DNA from 4 places in the Streptomyces sp. NPDC057616 genome. Region 3 is predicted to be linked to each of the others. Evidence: riboswitches for the same ligand, from Rfam matches in the RefSeq annotation. Region 3 holds a riboswitch; each other region holds the start of a gene.
The links. Region 3 has a riboswitch for cyclic di-AMP ahead of ACFU97_RS08030 (NlpC/P60 family protein). Riboswitches for the same ligand answer to the same signal wherever they lie in the genome.
Positions count from the first base shown of each region.

Region 1 (4,218 bases), on a different contig from region 3:
GCGTGGGCGACGGCCAGGGAGACGCCGAGGATGGCGTTGGCGCCGAGCGAGCCCTTGTTGTCGGTGGCGTCCAGGTCGAACATCGCCTGGTCGATCAGGCGCTGCTCGGTGGCGTCGTAGCCGACCAGCTCCGGGCCGATCTGCTCGATCACGGCGAGGACGGCCTTCTCGACACCCTTGCCCTGGTAGCGGTTGGGGTCGCCGTCGCGGAGCTCGATGGCCTCGAAGGCGCCCGTGGAGGCGCCGGACGGGACGGCGGCACGACCCGTGCTGCCGTCGTCGAGGCCGACCTCGACCTCGACCGTGGGGTTGCCTCGGGAGTCCAGGATTTCCCGGGCTACGACGACGTCGATGGACGGCACGAGCATCTCCTTCATGGATGTGACGCGGCTACGGCAGTAGCGCGGTGGCTCTGCGAGACGAGCCTAACCGCCCGGGGCCGATCGGCCAGCCGGTCGCCCACCCCTTGAGCAGAACCGAGAGTAAATTGTTTCCGAACGGAACAAAAACCCGCACGAAAGCACGCGCGCACGCGCACGAAAGAACCCCGCCCCGGTGCGTACGGGGGAACACGCACCGAGGCGGGGAGACCGTGGGGACGGGGGCGGCCCCTCACGTGTCCTCCATGCTGGAGGACACGGCTGTCAGGGCGCTGTGGTCCGGCTACCGGCCCGCTGTCACTTGAGGTGCAGCTGCTGGCCCGGGTAGATCAGGTTGGCGTCCTGGACGATGTCCTTGTTCAGCTTGAACAGCTTCGACCAGCCGCCGGCCACGTGGTGCTTGGTGGCGATGGAGCTCAGGGTGTCGCCCTTGACGACCTTGTACTCGCCGTCGCCCTTCTTGACCTTCTTGCCGGTCGGGGTGGTGACGGTCTTCTGCGACTTCGCGGCCGGGCGCTCGGAGGAGCGGGAGGCGGCCTGCGACTCGGAGTGGGTGGTGGTGCTCGGCTTCGAGGCGGCGGCGCCGTTGTAGGCGGCGCCGGACAGGCCCGTGCCGCAGACCGGCCAGGCGCCCTTGCCCTGGGCGGCGAGAACCTTCTCGGCGACGGCTATCTGCTGCGCCTTGCTGGCCTGGTTGGCCTGCGGGGCGTAGGCGGTGCCGCCGTACGCGGCCCAGGTGGAGGCGGAGAACTGCAGACCGCCGTAGTAGCCGTTGCCGGTGTTGATGGACCAGTTGCCGCCCGACTCGCACTGGGCGACCTTGTCCCACTCGGAGGCGGTCGCGGCGGAGGCGTTGCCCGCTGCCATCAGCGGGGCGGCGATGGCGACACCGGTGAGGCCGGCGAACGCGGCGGCCCTGGTGGCCTTGGAAGGACGACGGTGCTTGCCCTGGCGGGAAAACAGCATGGTTGATCCCCTCACCGACGCCTGCGAGGTGAGCTGTCGGGTTCGGGCCGGTTGAGTTGCCCGGTCGTGCCTCGCTCTCGCTCGGCACGGCTACACCCCAAGCCGCCACCGGCAACTTCCCGGTGGGGCACTTACCTTGGGTCCCCCGCTCCTGCCTACGGCGCATGACGCGACGACTGTTCCCGTACGGCCGCTGGCAGGATTCGGCGTTGCGGCAGACGGGGCTCGTGTTGACGAGCGGTGTAGACCGTAGACACGCGATCCGCGGAAATTCAAAGACGATCAGGGCTTCTGAGACTCATCCCACACTTTCACCAAACCGGACATTCCGCGGCGAAATGTGACGTGAACTCCCGTTAATTTTCGCCCTATTCGCTACCGAGACGCAGGGTCTGACCGGCCGAGATCTGGTTCGGGTCGCTGCCGATGGCCTTCTTGTTCGCGTCGTAGAGCGCGCGCCATCCGCCGCGCACGTCACGGGAGTCGGCGATGGACGCGAGGGTGTCGCCGGCGCGGACGGTGTAGGTGCCGGCCGCGTGGCCGTCGGTCTCGGTCTCGTCGGCGCTCGCGCCGCGATGACGGCCGCTGCCGAGCGCACCGGTGTCGACCAGACTCCAAGAGCCCGCGGACTGCTGCGAGTTGTCCGAGTCGTCCGTCTTCGCCCGCTCGGTGGGGGAGCTTTCGCCCCCCTGCGAGGCGCTCGGGACGCGACGGGACGGGGAGTCGGACGGCGAGGCAGATGCAGTAGATTCGGCCGAGTTGTCCGTCTTGTCGGTGGAGGTCGAGGGGGACGGGCTGGAGGACGAGTCCAGGAGGGAACCGCCGGACGAATCCGACGAAGACGACTCACCGGAGGAGTCGGACGAGGAGTTGCCCGAGGAGTTGGACAGACCGAAGGAGCTGCCGGAGTCGCCGGAGTCGGACGAGTCACTGCCGCCGCCCAGCACCCCGGTGTCGATGTCCGCCGAGTCGGAGTCCTTGCTCAGCCCGGTGGTCAGGCCGCAGGTGCGGAACGCGCCCACGCCCTGGTCCGCCAGGACCTTCTGGGCGACGGCTATCTGCTGGTTGCGGCTGGCGAGGTCGGGCCGGGTCGCGTAGTCGAGACCGCCGTACTTGTCCCAGTCGTCCTGGCTCAGCTGCAGGCCGCCGTAGAGACCGTTGCCGCTGTCCTGGCTCCAGGCTCCGCCGGTCTCGCACTGCGCCACCTTGTCCCAGGTGCTGCCGCCGTCGGCGGCGCTCGCGCCGGATGCGGCGAGCAGCGGGATGGCGATCGCGGAGCCGGTCACCCCGGCCGCGACGATGATGGCGGGAGCCTGACGGGGGCGACGGTGTCGACCGTTCCCGGAGAGCATGCAGAGGCCTTTCGGAGACAGCATTGACCGGCGCGGCGCAGGATCTGGGCAGCGCACTGGTGGGTGAACGTATCGGCTGACGATCACTTGTCACAAGTTAATGCCGCGTAGATCACGTGAAGATCACATAGTTGAAGGCGTGTCATCTTTGACCGGTTCAAGGCGGCGGCGCGAGCGCCGGCCGGTCCCGATACCGTCGTGCCGTGAACGTCCCGAACTCCGCACCCGAACTCTTCACCTGGGAGTTCGCCTCGGACCCTTATCCGGCCTACGCCTGGCTGCGCGAGCACTCCCCCGTCCACCGGACGAAGCTGCCCAGCGGGGTCGAGGCGTGGCTGGTCACCCGCTACGCCGACGCACGTCAGGCGCTCGCCGACGGGCGGCTGTCGAAGAACCCCGACCACCACGCCGAGGACGCGCAGGGCAAGAGCCGGACCGGCATCCCGGGCGAGCGCAGCGCCAACCTGATGACGCATCTGCTCAACATCGACCCGCCGGACCACACCCGGCTGCGCCGTCTCGTCTCCAAGGCGTTCACCCCGCGCCGGGTGGCCGAGTTCACGCCCCGGGTGCAGGAGTTGACGGACGACCTCATCGACCGGTTCGCGGCGCGGGGCGAGGCCGACCTGATCCACGAGTTCGCCTTCCCCCTGCCCATCCACGCCATCTGCGACCTGCTCGGGGTGCCGCGCGAGGACCAGGACGACTTCCGGGACTGGGCGGGGATGATGATCCGGCACGGCGGCGGACCGCGCGGCGGGGTCGCCCGCTCGGTGAAGAAGATCCGCGGCTATCTCGCGGAGCTCATCCACCGCAAGCGCGGCGACCTCGGCGAGGACCTGATCTCCGGCCTCATCCGCGCCTCCGACCACGGCGAGCACCTCACCGAGAACGAGGCCGCCGCGATGTGCTTCGTGCTCCTGTTCGCCGGCTTCGAGACGACCATCAACCTCATCGGCAACGGCATGTACGCGCTGCTGCGCAACCCCGGGCAGCGGGCCCTGCTCCAGGAGTCCGTCGAGCGGGGCGAGACGGAACTGCTGGACACCGGCCTGGAGGAACTGCTCCGCTACGACGGCCCCGTGGAGCTGGCCACCTGGCGCTTCGCCACCGAACCCCTCACCATCGGCGGGCAGTCCATCGCCACCGGCGACCCCGTGCTGGTCGTCCTCGCGGCGGCGGACCGCGACCCGGCCCGCTTCACCGGGCCGGACACCCTCGACCTGGCCCGCCGCGACAACCAGCACCTCGGCTACGGCCACGGCATCCACTACTGCCTCGGCGCCCCCCTGGCCCGGCTGGAGGCCCGGACCGCGCTGGAGACGCTGCTGCGCCGCCTGCCCGACCTCGAACTCGCCGCCGACCCGGCCGACCTGCGCTGGCGCGGCGGGCTCATCATGCGAGGGCTGCGGGAGCTGCCCGTGCGCTTCACCCCTGGCTGACGGGCCCGTCCCGGCGGGCGCCGTCCTCGGTCCGCCTGATCGCGTCGCGGTAGGCGCGGGCCGCCGCGCGCAGTGCCG
Region 1 is NZ_JBHVGU010000030.1:45,124-49,341, forward strand. Features, by position in the region: gene eno (phosphopyruvate hydratase) at 1-368, opposite strand, end outside; gene ACFU97_RS32025 (transglycosylase family protein) at 678-1,346, opposite strand; cyclic di-AMP (ydaO/yuaA leader) riboswitch at 1,350-1,519, opposite strand; gene ACFU97_RS32030 (transglycosylase family protein) at 1,715-2,698, opposite strand; gene ACFU97_RS32035 (cytochrome P450) at 2,902-4,140, shown strand; gene ACFU97_RS32040 (nucleoside triphosphate pyrophosphohydrolase) at 4,127-4,218, opposite strand, start outside.
Region 1: linked by a shared signal. The riboswitch ahead of ACFU97_RS32025 (transglycosylase family protein) and the one ahead of ACFU97_RS08030 (NlpC/P60 family protein) in region 3 are both predicted to bind cyclic di-AMP.

Region 2 (4,218 bases), on a different contig from region 3:
GAACTCCAGTGCGGCGCCGTCCTTGTCCCCGACGGCCGGTCCGCCCGCGACGGGAACCTCGTTGGCTCCCCGGAGGCTGGTGGCGAGGAGGGTTCCCCCGGTGCCACCGGACACGGTCCCGCTCTGGCTCACGATGCTCTCCCCGCCCATGCCGCCGGCGTGCCCCGCGTGGTCGGCGCGGGCGCCCGAGGCGGCGAAGGCGGGAATCACCGCGGCGGCGACACCGCCGGCGGCGGCCACCGCGACAGCGGTGACGATCAGGCTCTTACGGCGCTTCGAAAACGTCGTATTCATGCCCATGATGTTGTTTTCTCCCCGTAGGCCGGCCGACACCCCCTGCGTCGGCCTTCTGTGTATGACTACGGAAGGGATCTCAGATTGGACTCAGTCCAGAGTTGTGACCTGTATCACAACTCGGGTGGACGGTGTCCTGCGCCGCCGGGGACGGCTCAGCCGGCCCGGTGCACCACCGCGTCGCACATCTCCATCAGCGCCAGCTTCGCGTCGCACTCCGTCAGCGGGGCCAGCGCGGCGCGGGCGTCCTCGGCATAGCGCACGGTGTCGCGGCGGGCCTGCTCCAGCGCGGGGTGCGCCCGCAGCCCGGCCAGCGCCTCCTCGAGGCGCGCGTCATCGCTCAGGTCGGAGTCCAGCAGCTCGCACAGGGCGATGTCCTCGGCCAGCCCCAGCCGCGCCGCCCGCTCCCGCAGCCGCAGCACGGGCAGGGTGGGGATGCCCTCGCGCAGGTCGGTCCCCGGTGTCTTGCCGGACTCGCGCGACTCGGACGCGATGTCCAGCACGTCGTCCGCCAGCTGGAAGGCGACGCCCAGCCGCTCGCCGTACTGCGTCAGCACGTCCACGACCGTCTCGTCGGCGCCCGACATCATCGCCCCGAAGCGGCAGGAGACGGCCACCAGCGAGCCGGTCTTGCCGCCCAGCACGTCCAGGTAGTGATCGACCGGGTCCCGCCCGTCCTGCGGCCCCGCCGTCTCCAGGATCTGCCCGGTGACCAGCCGCTCGAACGCCTCGGCCTGCACCCGGACCGCCTCGGGCCCGAGGTCGGCCAGGATGTGCGAGGCCCGCGCGAAGAGGAAGTCGCCGGTGAGGACCGCGACCGAGTTGCCCCAGCGGGCGTTGGCGCTGTCCACGCCGCGCCGCACGGCGGCCTCGTCCATCACGTCGTCGTGGTACAGCGTCGCCAGGTGGGTCAGCTCCACCACCACGGCCGAGGGCACGACACCCGGCGCGTACGGGTCGCCGAACTGCGCGGCGAGCATCACCAGCAAGGGGCGGAACCGCTTGCCACCCGCCCGCACCAGGTGCTGGGCGGCCTCCGTGATGAAGGGGACCTCACTCTTGGTGGCTTCGAGCAAACCCTCCTCGACAGCCGCCAATCCGGCCTGGACATCGGCTTCCAGAGCCTGGTCCCGCACGCTCAGCCCGAACGGCCCGACGACGGTCACGAGGGGTCTCCTGTCTGCTGGTGTCTACCTGCGGTTCACGCGGTTTGTCGATAGGTCGCTGCCATCACTCAAGTCAGCGTATCCGGTCACCTTTCGATCACCCATGCCGCCCACCCGTCCACCACGGGCGGTATCGGATCACGACCGCTATGTTTTTGATCGCCTCATATGAGTGGATATCTATCGACTTGTCTATCGGCGTGCCGGCCGGTCCGGCGGGAGGCGGCGGCCCGTGTCCCGTAGACGCTCGTGACATCACCCCTCCAGAGGACGGCCGCCATGGGAACGATCTGCACCACATGTGGGGTTCCGCCCCGGCGGACATGCAATCCTGCGACCGAAGATCACCGACCCTGATTCGTCCGTTTTTCGCCTTCAATGAGCGATCTGCCCCTAGGCCGAAAAGGGTCCCTGCCAACGGACTTGAGGCCGGCGTTCCTCACGGGCGGCTGTTTGAACATGAGTTGGCCCCATTGCCCGATTTGCCACTCTTGCGGATGCCAGTGAGTTGGGTCACGTCGACCCTCGGCCCGACGGTCCATCAGCTGCCTCCGTTCTTCCGTCGTCCGCATACGAGTTGAGGATTGGCAGCAGCAAAGGATCAAGTGCCCCATAAACCTCAGACCAAGGTCAATAGGCATGGTCTGTGAATCCGGCACTTGTTCCGGACATGTGCTCTCGCATACGTTCCCGGCCAGTCGGGCAGACGCCGAATCCTGCCGCAGCCCGGCCGACCCATCGACCAACTCACTCGCACGGCAGGAGCGGGGGACCCAGGTAAGTCGCCGGACCGGGCATTGCCCCGGACCGGCTCGGGGTGAAGCCGCGCCGCCGCAAGGCCGCGCGGCCGGGCCGCTCCCGCCCGAACCCGACAGCTCACCTCGCAGGCGCCGGAGAGGAATCCCCCATGTCCGCTGCCGCTCAGCACCGTCGTCCCAAGAACTCCCGCCTGGCCCGCAAGCTCGCCGTCCTCGGCACCGGTGCCGCCGTCCTCGCCCTGCCGGTCATCGGCGCCACCAGCGCCTCGGCGGCCACGCCGACGACGCTCACCGCGACCTCCATGGGCTACACCGACAACCTCGACGGCTGGATCCGGGCCTCCCTGCAGGTCATGGCGCAGCACGGCATCCCCGGCTCGTACGACGGCATCTACCGCAACATCATGCGCGAGTCCTCGGGCAACCCCGCCGCCATCAACAATTGGGACTCGAACGCGCTCGCCGGCACGCCCTCCAAGGGTCTGCTCCAGGTCATCGACCCGACCTTCCTCGCCTACCACGTGCCCGGCACGCTGATGAACCCGTACGACCCGGTCGCCAACATCACCGCCGCCTGCAAGTACGCGGCCGCGCGCTACGGGTCGATCGACAACGTCTACGGCGCCTACTAAAGGCTCCTACCACAGCAGTCGCTCGAGGACGACGGCGATGCCGTCGTCCTCGTTCGACAAGGTGACCTCGTCGGCCACCGCCTTGAGTTCCGGATGGGCGTTGGCCATGGCGACGCCGTGCGCCGCCCAGTCGAACATCGGGATGTCGTTGGGCATGTCGCCGAAGGCGATCGTCTCCAGCGACCCGAGCCCCAGGTGCGCGGCGGCCAGGGCGAGACCGGTCGCCTTGGTGATGCCGCATGGCTGGAGTTCGACGGTTCCGGGTCCCGACATGGTGACCGTGGCCAGTGAGCCCACCACCGAGCGCGCCGTCGCCGCCAACTCGTCGTCGGACAGGTCGGGATGGCGCAGCAGCACCTTGCTGATGGGCGCGCACCACAGGTCGTCGCGCCGGTCGACCCGTACGGCCGGCAGCGTGGGGTGCGGCATCAGGTAGCCGGGCTCGATCAGCGTGAGCCCGTCCACGCCGTCCTGGTCGACGGCCGCGTACACCTGTCCCACCTCCGCCTCGATCTTGCCGAGGGCCGTCTCCGCCAGCTCCCGGTCCAGCGTGACGGACCACAGCAGACGGTCCGCGCCGGCGTCGTACACCTGCGCGCCCTGTCCGCACACCGCGAGCCCCGTGCTGCCCAGGATGTCGAGGAGCGGCCGCACTCTGGGGGCCGGGCGGCCCGTCACGACCAGGTGCCGGGCGCCGGCCTCGGCCACCCGCGCGAGCGCGGCGAGGGACCGGTCGGACAGCGTGTCGTCGCCTCTCAGCAGCGTGCCGTCCAGGTCGGTGGCGATGAGTGCATATGCGGTGGGTGCGGCCATGATCAGAGAATACGGACCGGACGCGCCACCGACTCATCGCGAACCGGACGACCACGGTACCCGCCGCGCCGCCCACCCAACTCCCGCGCCCCGGCCGGTCCTTCGTCCTCGCCCGGTCTCCCGGGCCCCGGTCTACCCATGAGCCGACGCCAGGTGCGCGGTCAGCCTCGGCGAGGCGAACTCCGTGCCGCACACGAAACGCATCACCGGGCCGTACGACGCCGCCGCCGGCAGGCCGGTGAAGTACAGACCCGGCTCCGAGGAGACGTATCCCGCGCCCAGCCGGGGCGTGCCCCGGCTGACCGCCAGACGGGTGCGCAGCTCGTGCCCGAGGAAGTCCATCGCCGCGATGTCGACCCGGTAGCCGGTGGCCGCGATCACATGGTCCGCGGACAGCTCCTCGGGGCGGCCCGCGTGCGTGCGGACCGTCAGCCTCGGGCTGCCGTCGGACGTGTCTGCCCGCACGATCCGCTCGACCTCGCTGACCTGCACCTTCCCCTCGAAACGATCGCGCAGCCACCACGCGCCGAGCGGGCCGAGCACACGGCGCACCAG
Region 2 is NZ_JBHVGU010000034.1:98,200-102,417, reverse strand. Features, by position in the region: gene ACFU97_RS34480 (CHRD domain-containing protein) at 1-294, opposite strand, end outside; gene ACFU97_RS34475 (polyprenyl synthetase family protein) at 450-1,460, opposite strand; cyclic di-AMP (ydaO/yuaA leader) riboswitch at 2,158-2,363, shown strand; gene ACFU97_RS34470 (transglycosylase SLT domain-containing protein) at 2,368-2,850, shown strand; gene ACFU97_RS34465 (HAD family hydrolase) at 2,857-3,663, opposite strand; gene ACFU97_RS34460 (FAD-dependent oxidoreductase) at 3,796-4,218, opposite strand, start outside.
Region 2: linked by a shared signal. The riboswitch ahead of ACFU97_RS34470 (transglycosylase SLT domain-containing protein) and the one ahead of ACFU97_RS08030 (NlpC/P60 family protein) in region 3 are both predicted to bind cyclic di-AMP.

Region 3 (4,218 bases):
AGGAGGTAGGGCCGGACATGGGGCCGATGCTAGGGAGCGCGAGCGGTGTTGCCCGGCGGGCACGCGCGCGTGCCCGGGAAAATACGTGCGGGGGAGTGCCCCGCGCGTGACTCAGGCGGGCCGCACCACGCTGTGGATGATCGACGAGCCGGCGTAGTAGATCGACTCCTCGCGGACGTACGCGCCGGGCTTCGGGGCGTGGATCATCATGCCGTTGCCGATGTAGATGCCGACGTGGCTGATGTCGTCGTAGAAGAAGATCAGGTCGCCCGGCTGGGCGTCGGTGAGGGAGACCGTGGTGCCGGCGTCGACCTGGTCGTAGGTGGTGCGCGGGAGACTGACGCCGGCGGCCTTCCAGGCGGCCTGGGTGAGCCCGGAGCAGTCGTAGGAGTCGGGGCCGGTGGCGCCCCAGACGTACGGCTTGCCGATCTGCGCGCGGGCGAAGGCGAGCGTCTTGGCGGCCTTGGTCGCGTACGTGGAGTCGCCGTTGGAGGTCGAGGTGGAGCCCGTGTCCGAGGACGAACCGGAGGAGGAGGTGGAGGCGGCCTCCTCCTGGGCCTTCTGCTCGGCCGCCTGCTTCTTGGCCAGCTCGGCGGCCTGGCGCGCGGCCTCCTCCGCCTTCTTCTTCTGGATCGCGGCGAGCCGCGCCTTCTCCTCGGCGTTCAGCTTCGACAGCAGCTCGCGCGCGTCGGAGAGCTTCTTCTGCACCGTGGACTTGGCGGTCCGCAGGTCGCTCTGCGTCGAGGTGAGCGTCTGGAGGTCCTTGGACGCCTGCTCGCGCTTCTTCATCGTCGCGGACTGCTCGGTGAAGTAGTCGTCGACCGCGGTCTTCTGACGGGAGGTCAGACGGCCCATCAGCTGCGTCTGGTCGAAGTAGTCCTGCGGCGAGTCGGCGAGCAGGAAGGTCGCGGTGTCGGGCGCGGCGGCGCCGGTGCGGTACTGGGCCGCGGCGAAGGTGCCGAGCTGCTCCCGCTCGTCGTTGAGCTTCTGGGTGCGCTTGGCGACGTCGTCGAGGAGGGTGTCCACGCGCTTGCGCTGCGTCGTGGTCTTCTCCTTGGCCGCGTTGTACTTCTCGGTGGCCGATTCCGCCTGGCGGTAGAGGTCGTCGACCTTCTTCTCCACCTCCTCCACGCTCGGCTTGCCGTCGGTCACCGGAGCGGCGTTGGCCGACTGGGACAGCAGGGCCACGGAGGTGAGGGCGGCCGTGGCGAGAGCGGGGGTGCGTATGCCTGCGACGCGTGAAGCTGAGGGGCGCGACTTGCGGTGCGACGCCAAGGGAGGCGACTCCTTCCACGTTCCGCCTACCGGGTTAGCTGTCGGGTTCGGGCGGGTGGTTCGGAAGGCTTGCCCTACGGTCCGGGCCCCGTACGGGAGTCGGGCCGATTCACCCCGGGAACGGTGGGTCCCCGGTTCCGGATGCACGGTGGCGTACCGGATTCGGCGGAGGCCGCGCGGCCCGGCGACGTTCGCCGGTGGGGGTCGTACGGCCTGCCCGGAACCGTAGCCAACTCGTGTGGCCCCTGTGAAGGTTGATGTTCGATATGCCCGATACATTTTCGTGACCTTTGGTCAGGACGTCGCGTGCCGCGGTCGTTCCGGAATGATCTGCGTGGATTTATGCGTATTTTGACCGGACTGGCGCCGTGCGCCCGCTTCCGAGCGTTAATTTCCAGCCAGCCGCGGCCGGTGCAGCGGTGGGTGAGGGGGTACGGCCATGAGAACGCGCACAGCACTCGTCGTCGGCACACCGGTCGTCCTGGCGGCCACCGCGGGCGTCGTGCCCGCGAGCGCGTCGGGCGGACACTCCGGCGGGAAGCCGGCCGTCGGCGTGATCGCCAAGGGCCTCGACGATCCGCGCCAGCTCTCCTACGACCACGGCCGTCTGTACGTCGCCGAGGCCGGCCGGGGCGGCGGGACCTGTATCGGCCAGGGCCCCGAGGGCCCGACCTGCGTCGGCCTGACGGCGGCGGTCACCGAGGTCGTCCAGGACGGCCGCGACTGGCACCGCCACCGCCTGGCGGGCGGACTGCCCTCGGCGGGCGCGCCCGACGGCGGCTTCGCGGTCGGCCTGAACGGCGTCTCGGCCCGCCACGGCAGCGTCTGGGGGGCGAGACCTGGGCCGCGCCGGAGACCGGCGTGCCCACGACGCCGCCCTGGAACAAGCTCGGCAAGCTGCTGTCCGTCGAACGGGGCAGGGCGCGGATCGCCGCCGACGTCACCGCCGTGGAGCTGAGGCACAACCCGCACAAGACAGCCGTCGACTCCAACCCGTACGCCGTCCTCGCCCTCCCCGACGGCCGCAGGATCGTCGCGGACGCGGCCGGGAACGACCTGATCGAGGTCTCCCGCCACGGCAGGGCCCGCCCCTTCACGGTCTTCCAGGACCACGACCACCACGAGGCGGTCCCGCCCTCGCTGGCCCTCGGCCCCGACGGCAACCTCTACGTCGGCGAGCTGAACGGCGAGCCCGCGAGGCCCACCGCGCGCGTGTGGAAGGTCGACGCCCGCAGCGGCCGGATCCTCGGCTGGAAGTCCGGCTTCGGCGCGATCACCGGCGTCGCCTTCAACCGGCACGGCGACCTCTACGTCAGCCGGCTCTTCGCCGGCGTCGTGACGAAGGTCTCGCACGGCAGGCGTACCGAGGTGAAGGTGCCCTTCCCGGCGGGCCTCGCCGTGAGCCCGCGGGACGGCAGGGTCTACGTCTGCGCCTGGTCGGTCGCCGACCGTGACGGCACCGTCCTGGACGGCAGGAGGACGCCGGGCGGCCAGGTCCGGCGGATCAGCGGCTTCTGAGCGCCGCACCGCCCCGATCCGGCGAAGTTCCCGGGGTGGCGGCGGGCTGTCAGTGAGGCGCCCTAGACTCGGAAGGCGATGAGCAGCCTCTTTGACGACAGCTTCCTGGCGGACCTCAAGGCCCCTCGTGGCCACGAGGAGGAGCCCCCGCCGCCGCCCGAGGACGAGCACGTACCGGAGCCGGTTCCGGACGATCTGTTCGGTGGGAAGTTCGACGTGCCCCCGGACCGGGACGCCTACTACCGCGACGGCGCCCCGCGCCCGGCCCTCGACCCGGCCGCCCTGCTGGACGGGCTGAACGAGAACCAGCGCGCGGCCGTCGTCCACTCCGGCACGCCCCTGCTCATCGTGGCCGGTGCCGGCTCCGGCAAGACCCGTGTGCTCACGCACCGCATCGCCCACCTGCTCGCCGAGCGGAGCGTGCACCCGGGCCAGGTCCTCGCGATCACCTTCACCAACAAGGCCGCGGGCGAGATGAAGGAGCGCGTCGAGCAGCTCGTCGGCCCGCGCGCGAACGCGATGTGGGTGATGACCTTCCACAGCGCGTGCGTGCGCATCCTGCGCCGCGAGTCGAAGAAGCTCGGCTTCACCTCGTCGTTCTCGATCTACGACGCGGCCGACTCCAAGCGCCTGATGGCCCTGGTCTGCCGCGACCTGGACCTCGACCCCAAGCGCTATCCGCCGAAGTCCTTCAGCGCCAAGATCAGCAACCTGAAGAACGAGCTGATCGACGAGGAGGACTTCGCCGCCCAGGCCACCGACGGCTTCGAGAAGACGCTCGCCCAGGCCTACGCGATGTACCAGTCGCGGCTGCGCGAGGCGAACGCCCTCGACTTCGACGACCTGATCATGACGACGGTCAACCTGCTGCGCGCCTTCCCGGACGTCGCCGAGCACTACCGCCGCCGCTTCCGGCACGTCCTGGTCGACGAGTACCAGGACACCAACCACGCCCAGTACGCACTCGTACGGGAACTGGTCGGGACCGGCGCGCACGACGAGGACGTACCGCCCAGCGAGCACGACCTGCCGCCCGCCGAACTGTGCGTCGTGGGTGACGCGGACCAGTCGATCTACGCCTTCCGCGGCGCGACGATCCGCAACATCCTCCAGTTCGAGGAGGACTACCCGAACGCGACGACGATCCTGCTGGAGCAGAACTACCGCTCCACGCAGACCATCCTGACCGCGGCCAACGCCGTCATCGAGCGCAACGAGTCCCGCCGTCCCAAGAACCTGTGGACCAACGCGGGCGCGGGCGCGCGCATCACGGGCTACGTCGCCGACACCGAGCACGACGAGGCCCAGTTCGTCGCCGACGAGATAGACCGTCTCACCGACGCGGGCGACGCGAAGGCCGGCGACGTCGCCGTCTTCTACCGCACCAACGCGCAGTCCCGTGTCTTCGAAGAGGTCTTCATCCGC
Region 3 is NZ_JBHVGU010000005.1:199,109-203,326, forward strand. Features, by position in the region: gene ACFU97_RS08025 (tellurite resistance/C4-dicarboxylate transporter family protein) at 1-19, opposite strand, end outside; gene ACFU97_RS08030 (NlpC/P60 family protein) at 112-1,275, opposite strand; cyclic di-AMP (ydaO/yuaA leader) riboswitch at 1,283-1,453, opposite strand; gene ACFU97_RS08035 (hypothetical protein) at 1,715-2,233, shown strand; gene ACFU97_RS08040 (ScyD/ScyE family protein) at 2,137-2,793, shown strand; gene pcrA (DNA helicase PcrA) at 2,872-4,218, shown strand, end outside.

Region 4 (4,218 bases), on a different contig from region 3:
TCGCCGCGCAGCCGGCGGCCGATCCACGGCACCAGGTACTCGCGCGCCCAGTGCACGTCGTCCCGGCGGATCTCGAGGGCGCCGCGGTGCGGGAGCGGCGGCCAGGGCTGGTCCGGGTCGGCCGGCACGTCGAGGCCGAGGACCTGCCCGGCGCGCAGCGCCACGCGCGTGTGCCCCTCGGGCGAGAGGTGCAGCCGGTCGCCGTCCCAGGCCCGGCGGTCCTGGACGGTCTTGAGGGACCACAGGTCGAGCACCGGGCAGCCGTACCGGTCGGCGATGGCGCGGACATGGCCGTTGTAGGTGGCGATCTTGCCGCGCAGGTGCTTGAGCACGGGCACGCCCCGGGTGTCGAACCCGGTGGTCACCATGACGGTGCCGGCGGCTTCGGTGAGCCGGACGACGGCCCGCTCGAAGCGCTCGGCGACCTCGTCGGGGTCGGTGCCGGGCCGGATGATGTCGTTGCCGCCCGCGCAGAAGGAGACCAGCTCCGGCTTCAGGGCGATCGCCTGGGGGACCTGGTCCGCCACGATCTGGTCGAGCAGCTTCCCGCGCACCGCCAGGTTCGTGTAGCCGAAGTCGCCCTCGGGTCGGCGGTCCGCAAGGAGCACCGCGAAACGGTCGGCCCAGCCGACGAACGCCCCGTCGGGGCCGGGGTCGCCGACGCCCTCGGTGAAGCTGTCCCCCACCGCAACGTACGACCCGATCACTGCTCTGCTGTCACTCTTCGAATCGTCTGCCACATCGACCGATGATCCACCTTCGAATGTGACCTACGCGACCGTAAGAAAGCGCCGGAAGGGGTTGACGAGCGGTGAGATAAGACACTTCTAAAGTATTGACCAAGGGCGGAATAACCGGCCGGCCCAGGCTGTTGCCGTCTCAACTGCCGTACCTGTGCGCGGACATACCGAAGGCCGGACCCGGGGATCGAGGTCCGGCCTTCGGCAGCGTGTCAGGCAGGTTGCTGCGGGGGGTGTCAGCCGACGGTGACGCCCTTCGAGCGGAGGTAGGAGACCGGGTCCACGTCGGAGCCGTAGTTCGGCGTGGTGCGGATCTCGAAGTGCAGGTGCGGGCCGGTCACGTTGCCGGTCGCGCCGGAGAGGCCGAGCTGCTGGCCCGCGGTCACGGCCTGGCCGGCCGAGACGGATATCTGGGACAGGTGGCCGTACTGCGCGTAGTGGCCGTCGGCCAGCTTGATGATGACCTGGTTGCCGTACGCGCCGCCCCAGCCGGCGGAGACGACCGTGCCCGTGCCGACCGCCTTGACGGTGGTGCCGGTCGGGACGACGAAGTCGACGCCGGTGTGGTAGCCGCTGGACCACATGCTGCCGGCCACCTTGTAGCCGGTGCCGATGGCGGAGCTGTTCACCGGGAGGGTGAAGCCGCTGCCGGTGGTCTCGGAGGCCTGCGTCGCGGTGGTCTTCTTCGCCGTCGACTTCTTGACGGCCGACTTCTTGACCGCCGGCTTCTTGGCGGAGGCCTTCGGGGCGGCCGAGGACTTGGTGGCGCTCGGCGCCGCCTTCTCGCCGAGCGTGAGCTTCAGGCCCGGGTGGATCAGCGACGGGTCGTCGCCGACGGCCTGGCGGTTGTCCGAGTAGATCTTCTTCCAGCCACCGGACACGTGCTGCTCGTCGGCGATCTTCGCGAGATAGTCGCCGGACCGCACCGAGTAGGTCCGAACGCCGTTGTGATGCGCGGCACTCTTCTTCTCGGTGGCCTTCTTCTCGGCACCCGGAAGGGACTGGACGGCCTTTTGCGAAACCGACTGGGAAACGGAGTCCGCGGTGGCGGCGTGGGCGCCGGTGGCACCCATGAGCGGCAGCGCGAGCGCGGCGCCACCGGTTCCGGCGACGGCGATGGTGCGGGTGAAGCGCAGGGACTTCGGACGGCGGTGCTTACCCTTCGCGGGCATGACGAATTCCTCTCCGGCGCCTACGAGGTGAGCTGTCGGGTGCGAGCTGGAGATGCCCGGCCGCGCGTTTGACGCGGCTTTACCCCAAGCCGTTCCGGAGACCGGAACAGGCGGTCAAACCTGTGGGTCCCCCGTTCCTGCCGTTCACGGGTGAGTTGTGCGGGCACCGGGCGGCGGCAGGATTGGGCGTCCGTCCGGATCGGTGGCGAACGTAAGCGACGAAGACGCAAAGGGACAAGTGACGGTTCCCCGGGAAAGCGTTTCCGTTGATCCTTAATGGGAAATAGTGGTGACCCTGTGTGGATTACGGGAGCGTCTTGCCGGTCGAATTCCCTTGTGAAGCACGTGAATTACGTGAACATGACGGACCACGGTCGGTCACGGATATGACGCTCCTCACGCGCCTTACCGCCAGGAGGCCTTATTCCGGAGCGAGTTCGGCCAATACGGACACATCGCTCAGATGCGGCGCAGTCGGAAGACGGCCGCGTCCAGATCGCCGCGCAGTCCGGTGCGCAGTCCGTGGTGCAGGAGGACGGCGCCCCTAAGGATTTCGCCCGTTTCGAGGCATTCGTACGCCGCTGTCGGGTCAAGGCCCTTGAGCCGCAACGCGGGCACGGGTTCACCGTGGCTCTGCGCCTGGAGCCAGGCCAGGACGACCGCGTCGTCCCCGCGCACGTACTGCACCGCACTCAGACCGCCCGCCGGCGGGCGAAGCCGATGGAGGTCGCCGTGCTGCACCAGGGGCCGGATCTCCTTGTAGAGGGCGACCCACTCCCCCGCCTCGGCCAGCTCCTCCTCGCTCCAGCGGGTCAGGTCGCCGCCGACTCCGAGCACGCCGGCCATGGAGCTGACGAACCGGAAGCGCAGCGAGCTGACGCGGCCGTTGAGCTGGGTGTTGGGGCTGTCGGTGACCCAGGCGGCCATCACGCGCGCGGGGTGGATCTGGCTGAAGCCGTGCTGGATGGCGAGCCGGTCCAGCGGGTCGGTGTTGTCGGAGGTCCACACCTGGTCCGTACGGCTCATGATCCCGAGGTCGATACGGCCGCCGCCGCCCGAGCAGGACTCGAAGGCGACACCGGGGTGGGCCGCGCGCAGCCGGTCCAACAGGGCGTACAGCGCGTGGACATGGTCGGTCCACAGCCGCTGCGGATACGGCTCGCCGGGCCAGCCCGCGTCGGTGAAGGCGCGGTTGAAGTCCCACTTCACGTAGTCGATCGGGGCGCTGGACAGCAGCGTGTCGAGCTGCTGCCACAGGTACTCCTGGACGTCTTCGCGGGCCAGGTTCAGTACGAGCTGATTGCGCAGTTCCGTCCGCTTTCGTCCCGGCTGGAACTGGACCCAGTCGGGGTGCTCGCGGTACAGGTCGCTGTCCGGGTTGACCATCTCGGGCTCGACCCAGATGCCGAACTGCATCCCGAGGGCGTGCACATACTCCGCGAGGGGTCCGAGCCCCTTCGGGAAGCGGTCCGGGTTGGGCGTCCAGTCGCCGAGCCCGGCCCGGTCACTGGTGCGCCTGCCGAACCAGCCGTCGTCGACGACGAACAGCTCGACGCCGATCGCGGCGGCCCGCCGGGCGAGCGCCGACTGCTGCTCCTCGGTGATGTCGAACTCCGTGGCCTCCCAGGAGTTGAACAGCACCGGGCGGTCCCGGTCCGCGTCCGGGATCACGTACGCGCGCTGGTAGGCGTGCCAGGCGCGGCTCGCGCCGCCGAAGCCGCCGTCGCTCCACAGGCCGGCGAAGACGGGTGTGGTGTACGACTCCCCCGCCGCCAGGCGCAGCAGCCCGGAGTCGTCGTGTCCGGCGCCGCCGGTGATCTGCACGCGCGCGTCCGGCAGCTGCGCCACCGCGATCCGCCAGGAGCCGGACCAGCCCAGCGCGCAGCCGTAGACCTCGCCGTGCTCCTCGGTCGCGTCGGTGTCCAGGGCGACCCAGGGCAGGTGCTGGTGCCCGGTGTGGCCGCGGCGGCTGCCGATGACCTTCTCGCCGTAGGTGAGGGGTGAGGCGGTCAGCCGGGACTCGGCGGCCCAGCGTCCGTGCAGCTGGGACAGGCGCCAGTCCGCACGCTCGGGCAGCGTCCAGGTGGCGGCGTCGGCGCGCAGCAGCTCCAGCACGGGCCCCTCGTTGGCAAGGCTCACCCAGCGCTCCACGACGTCGTGCCGCATGCGGTAGTGCAGCGTGATCGTCAGCCCGCCGTCGCGAAAGCGCAGCCGCAGCCCACCGTCGGCGCCGGGCTCGGTGTCGTGGCCCTCGAAGCGCCACTCGGTGCCGCGCCGCTCGTCGGTGCGGACGGACAGGGCGGGAC
Region 4 is NZ_JBHVGU010000009.1:183,906-188,123, forward strand. Features, by position in the region: gene ACFU97_RS13780 (SGNH/GDSL hydrolase family protein) at 1-707, opposite strand, end outside; gene ACFU97_RS13785 (peptidoglycan DD-metalloendopeptidase family protein) at 977-1,912, opposite strand; cyclic di-AMP (ydaO/yuaA leader) riboswitch at 1,917-2,095, opposite strand; gene ACFU97_RS13790 (alpha-galactosidase) at 2,372-4,218, opposite strand, start outside.
Region 4: linked by a shared signal. The riboswitch ahead of ACFU97_RS13785 (peptidoglycan DD-metalloendopeptidase family protein) and the one ahead of ACFU97_RS08030 (NlpC/P60 family protein) in region 3 are both predicted to bind cyclic di-AMP.